Regions from separate parts of the Leptospira perdikensis genome, predicted to be linked through region 2. Evidence: riboswitches for the same ligand, from Rfam matches in the RefSeq annotation. Region 2 holds a riboswitch; the other holds the start of a gene.
The links. A riboswitch is a leader RNA that binds a small molecule or an ion and turns the genes downstream of it on or off. The one in region 2 is predicted to bind cobalamin.
Positions count from the first base shown of each region.

Region 1: it holds a riboswitch for cobalamin, as region 2 does, so the genes downstream of both, EHQ49_RS11230 (hypothetical protein) here and EHQ49_RS17405 (hypothetical protein) in region 2, are expected to answer to the same signal.

Region 1 covers NZ_RQGA01000013.1:64,092-67,254, forward strand. The annotation lists gene EHQ49_RS11220 (TetR/AcrR family transcriptional regulator) at 1-425, shown strand, start outside; gene EHQ49_RS11225 (lysophospholipid acyltransferase family protein) at 467-1,228, opposite strand; cobalamin riboswitch at 1,373-1,504, shown strand; gene EHQ49_RS11230 (hypothetical protein) at 1,692-2,258, shown strand; gene EHQ49_RS11235 (LIC_13355 family lipoprotein) at 2,400-3,163, shown strand, end outside.
Region 2 covers NZ_RQGA01000017.1:145,615-148,777, reverse strand. The annotation lists gene EHQ49_RS17415 (methyl-accepting chemotaxis protein) at 1-173, shown strand, start outside; gene EHQ49_RS17410 (cytochrome-c peroxidase) at 422-1,369, shown strand; cobalamin riboswitch at 1,374-1,526, shown strand; gene EHQ49_RS17405 (hypothetical protein) at 1,733-2,314, shown strand; gene EHQ49_RS17400 (LIC_13355 family lipoprotein) at 2,368-3,163, shown strand, end outside.

The DNA of each region.
Region 1 (3,163 bases), on a different contig from region 2:
GTGAGGATGAACTCCTCTCCATGTTAAAAAAAGCAAGTGCCGAGGCAGAATCTGGTACCGCCTTCCAACAATTGGCCGCCATTGCACGTTCCTACTTTAACTTCGCTAGTAACAATCGTGAGTTACACAAAGTTATGTTTGTGACCGATTACGGTGGTGTACATAGAAAAGCTTTCCCTCAATTACCAAAAAGTTATCGGTTCTTTTTAGAAACGGTTCGTATTGGATTTGAGTCCGGCGAAATTCCCTATCCGAAAAATGAATACCCTGCGATTGCCCGGATGATGTGGAGTTGGATGTATGGAGTTATTGTTTTAGATATGACAGGAATGCTTCGCAAACGAAAAGGTTCAGGAAATCCCATTGAAGAAGGGATTTCCTATTTCCAAAAACTCCTTAGCAAACAATACCCTAACGGAAAATAGGTGATGATTACTCTACAAAACCGTTGAAATTAAAATTAACCTTAACTAATACTTGGCGAAATTTCCAACCCATCATTTTCATCTTCTAAAACTTCCACTGGTTTTTGGGGAAGTATTACAGAAGTTCCTTTGTCTTTCATTCGGATGAGTTCACTTCGTACAAAACTTACTGTTTCAGAAGCATCTTTAACTTCCCGAATTGGATAACCAACGGACAATCGAATGGGTTTGTTTAAATTATACGCATCTAAAAACATAGGAATGATAGGTAAACCATAACGTTTACTGAGTACGGCCATACCTGGATGGAGTTTTCTCGATTTTCTAAACCCTCGAAACCAAGTGCCCTCAGGAAAAATACCAATACCCAAACTTCCTTTAGCAATTCGTTGTTTCATTTCTTTCATTGTGCGTGGGTCTGATTCGTTACGGTTCACAGGAATTAGGTCAATTGATGTAACAATCCCTTTGATGAGTTGTTCCATTTTTTGTTTTTTTGCTTTCTGAAAACTATCTTTGGGTTTTTTACCGGAATCAATACTCGCAAGAGCTGTTGTATAAATTCCATATCTTTTTAATACACCGCGAATCACAAAGGCATCATAAGGAAGAGTAATCAATCGCAAGAATTTGTTACGCGGTTTGATATGATTAGCAATTAGAATCACAGATTTACCACTAAACTCTCGTAAGATGTGGTCATTTTCCAAAGTCACTTTTTTTCTTCCATAAATTTGGCGCATGGGTTTTACAAATGCCCACATAAAAATAAAACCTATCAGACGACCTAAAACGTAAAACATACAATCCCTCTACTTCGTTAGAACAAATAGATCTCAGTTGGTTGCAAAATTCACTGAGTAAATTTCCCTCTGCGATTAGAATCTTAAAAAAAAATCAAATTGTAATGATATTCTGTAAAATACAAGGCTGTTCTTTACATTTGACAAAAAACCTGGTTCTTTAGACGTTGAAATTACCTTTAGGGAGGAAACAGGTGAAATTCCTGTGCTGACCCGCAACTGTAATCCAAACCAAAGTTTGGTGAGCCAGATCTTCCCCGTAGAGTCTACCTCGTGGCAAAGGAACTTTACACACTGATTCTAAATGTCCTCCATTTGGATAAGGGGCCCCAAAGGCATCGGGGCACCCGAAACAATTAGGAACTAAAATTGTATTTTAGATACTTATCCACTAAGTACTAACAACAGTTTGTTTATCATTGAATCGACGGTCCCTGAATTTTTAACTATTTAGGAGACTTCTATGAAAAGAACACTCAAAACTACTGCCCTTTCGTTGATTTTGCTCGCGCTAGTCGCTTGTAGCACAGAAAAACAAGTATCTGAAACAGATGCAAATAACAATCTAATCATGGGATTGTTAGCTGGTCAAGTTTCAGAGTCTAGTAAAGATTTTACTTTGAATGGTGTTTGGAATAGTTTTACAGGAAATGCAACTACATTAGATACTATAACCACATTCTCTGCAAAATATGGCTCTAAAGGATTACAACTAGACGACAGTACCGCCTTTGGTGGTTTCTCCAGCTGTTATATCATTATTGAATTTAACAATGCAGAAGGAAGTTTCATCACTCAAAACCCTGAGAACAACGGTGGATGTTTTGCTGGTGATACCAACAAAGGAAAATATAACAAAGTATTCTTTTTCAAAAATACGGCAAAAGATAATTCTTATTGGCTTTGTACGGTAGCTTTCGGAAAAACATACGATGCAGCCAAAGCCCAAACAGATACATCTACTAGAACCAACCCTGGTAGTTCTGGTTGCGGTGCGTCAGCATTCTCAAGATACGACAAAAAAACATAATCTTTTTTGATGAAGAAATCAACTGATCCCTATTTCAAACGATGGGGATCATTGTCTTTAGACCTAACAGTTATTTTCAAAAAATGGAAACTCCAACTTGGACTGGACTTTAAGGAATCGTTTCCGAAATTGGGAGATGTGATGCAAAAAAGATTCCAAACAAAAACATTATGTCTTTTAGTTCTGATGTTATTTGTTTCCTTTTCTTTTTGTAAAAAATCTGCATCTGGTTCGGGAGAAGAAAATCTCGCTGCCTTATTACCATTACTGAATGCAGCATCAAATGCTAGTGTTTGTCCAAAGTCATCACTTCCAACAGACATCTATCTTGCAACAACCGTTGTCAGTGCTAGTTCCAACATCTCAGGTTTTTCCGATCCGAAAAAAGCAGTCAATGGGATTTGTGGGGCTGGAGAAATGGCAGGTTCTCTTGATGTTTATGCCTTAGACATTACAGGAGCCGGAGCCACTATCGTACTCAGTTGGGGTGGTAAAACTGTAAAGAATGTATCCGATTTAGATTTTGTCGTCTATGACAATAGTTTCCGTATTTCTGATGATAGTAATACCTATGCCATGGATCCTTCCGTTGTCCAAGTTTCGATCGATGGGACCAATTATTGTGGCTTTAATCCCAGTTATTCGGGTGGCAATGTCAACTTACTGGACAGTTGGACTCGTTTCGGCGGATTAAGACCTGTTTACTACAATATGACCACAAAACCTTTCTCAAATGAAGACCTTTTTATCAACACTGGTGGTTCATTTTTGTTAGGTGGCGGCGACGGGTTCGATTTGGATCAAATAGACCCTGCTGATCCGAATGATATTGGTTGTGATACAACCTTAGCTGGTAACATCAAAACAAACGGATTCAAATATCTAAAAATTAGATCTGCAAGCGA
Region 2 (3,163 bases):
CAAGTCGAGAGCAGAAAAAAGCTTCTGAAGATATGGTGAACACAATCAATACCTTGTCAGGAAATGCGCAAGAACTTGCTAACAATTCAGAAGATTTAAACCAAGTGAGTCAAAAAATTGGAGAAATTGCAGGAACCATTGCAATGGTAACCAACTCTTTTCATACTCAATAGTGAATTGGGACGTTTGCGATAAACACTCCAAGTCAAAACATTATAAAATTTTCCACAAATTCATAAAACCAAATCTAAAAATAGGATTGCTGAATTAAGGGACCTTTCCTTGTTTGGTTTCTATGTTCTCATCTTTCTTTCGTTTTTTTTCAAAATTCCAATTAAATATAATCATTTTTTCCATAATTCAATTAACTATTGCTAGCTGTAATTACACTGATACTGTAAAAGAAAATGACTCACCTATAATGAATTGGATTACTTTATCTTTGATTTCAAATTACTCTTACATCACCGATTTACAAAGGAGTGCTAAAGAAAAGATAGGTATATTACCAAATTCAGCTCCTGGAGCAGAATCAGATAACCAAGCATTAATTAGCTTGGGAAACAAACTTTTTAGAGATAACAAACTGTCTTCTAATCACGTACAATCTTGCCTCACTTGTCATCCGATCGATGGTAATGCTGCAGGTATGGACAGGCAATCCACCTCAAGAGGAACATTTGGACAACTCGGAAAACGAAATACTCCCACAATTCTCAACGTTGGTTTTTTACCGATAATTTTTTGGGATGGTCGAAGAAATACATTGTATGAACAGGCCATTGATCCCTTTGTAAATCCGCTAGAGATGTCTTTATCTTCAGAAACAGAATTATTAACACGAATCCAAAATGACTCCAGTTATAATTCGTTTTTTGCCAATGCTTTCCCTGAATCTCCGACTCCGAGTATCCATGCAATCCGATTAGGACTTGTGGCATTTGAAAGATCCCTAGTATCAAAATCCAGGTTCGATGAATTTTTAGAATCGAACGTTCTCGCATTAAAAACTGATGAATTAAGTGGATTAAAAATATTTTTAGATGTGGGTTGTACAAATTGTCACAGTCAAAATCTCTTAGGTGGATCTCAGTTTGCAAAATTAGATACGACTCACTCTTACAATACAAATGATTTAGGAAGGTCTGAATTCACGGGAAACGCTACTGATCATTTTTTCTTTAAGGTTCCGCCTCTACGAAACGTAACATTAACAGCACCTTATTTTCACGACGGTAGTGTTTCTACAATCAAAGAGGCAGTTCGTCGTATGAATCTTTACAATCTGAACCGGTCCATTAGTGATTCAGAAATTGATTTACTTGTTTCATTTCTAAAAACCTTATCCGACAAAACAAAGACAAACTAAATGTATTGACAAAAAATATCGAGGTTGGGACTGTGACATTACCTTTAGGGAGGAAACAGGTGAAAGTCCTGTGCTGACCCGCAACTGTGATGCATACAACATAGCATAAACTATGTTAGATGATAAGCCAGATCTTCCCCGCAATTTTTTCTCGTGGATTGGGAACTTTGCACACTTACACATTTCTGTTCCAACAACAGATTTTGTAAAGGGGCCCCGAAGGTAAACTTGGGGCACCCGTATGGAAAAAACACTACTTACATATCTATCTATAGATTTTAAGATTTCTCGTCTTTTGACTTGGATAAACCTATTTCCTGTCCGTGTTCCCCTAAATTCAAATCAAGATTTAGGAGAATCTAAATGAAAACCTCACTTAAACTAACACTCGTGATGTTATCTACACTTTTTATCACTGCATGTGCAGATAATGGCAAAGTAGACAAATCGGAAGCTGACAATAATTTAGTATTAGGGTTATTGAAAACAGCAGAGGCATCTGCAAAAGAAGCAGGTCAAATTGAAATTAAAGGTACATACTTTCAAGCTAGCTGTTCTGCTGGAACATGTAGTACTCCTGGCTCCAACACCGTTTCTATCCAATCCAATTTCGGAACCACAACAGGATATTTGTACGTTGATTATGTAAATGGTGCAGGAACATCAACCTATCGAGTAAATGCAGAAATTGTTGAATTTAGCAATACAGATCGGGTGCTTTATTACAAACCAAAAAACAGTGCAAACATTTCGGCCTTGATATGGACGATTACTGCTGAAAATGAAATTTTAATTTGTGATGTATTTAACGGCAAACCAACATTAGCTGAAACTAAGACAGATCTAACTTCAAGAAAAGCATCGGGAACAGTTTATACAACAAATCCCAAAGCTGCAGGTTGCAATGGATCATTTGCATTTAATTTCTTAACTAAAACTTTTTAATATTAAAATTTTTGCCTTTATTCTCTTGGATAAAGGCAAATAGGAGACAATTCATGGGTCAGTTCCTAACAAAATCAAAACTATTCTTGTTCTTAATCACTTTGACTTTTTTGCAATGTTCTGAGAAAGAAAAAACTAATGACCTCATATTACCATTACTAGCACTACCGCTTGCAAATTCTTCTTCTGTGGGTCCATGCCCACCAACAACTTTACCAACTACTATCCCTATTGCAAATACAGTTGTCTCTGCTAATTCCAGCGTGAGTGGATTCAATAACTCATCTAAAGCAATCAATGGTATTTGTGGTGGTGGAGAGTTTTCAGGATCTTTGGATGTTTATGCATTAAATTTAACGGGAGCTGGAGCAACCATTATTTTATCCTGGGCAGGAAAGACAGTAAAGAACGTTACTGGAATTGATTTTATAGTATATGAAAATCCTTTTAGAGTTTCAGAAACTAGTGATCGATATGCCTTTGATCCAATGGTAGTTCAAGTTTCCTACGATGGAACCAACTATTGTGGATTTGATCTAAGTGGCTTTAATTCATCTGTAGCCGATAGTAATAAAATTTCTTCTTGGCCCGGATTTGGTGGTCTTCGGCCTGTTCTTTATAATATGGCCACTAAACCATTTACCTTAACTGAATTGTTTACATCTACAGGAAGTGGATTTTTGTTAGGTGGCGGTGATGGATTCAATCTTGATGATTTAATCGTTGGAGGACCTGGTGCCAATTGCGATACGACTGCTCGTTCTAATATTCAAACAAATGGTTTCAAATTTATAAAAATGATTTCTGCATCGGCAGTTACCAACCCCAATACAGGATCAGGATATGTTT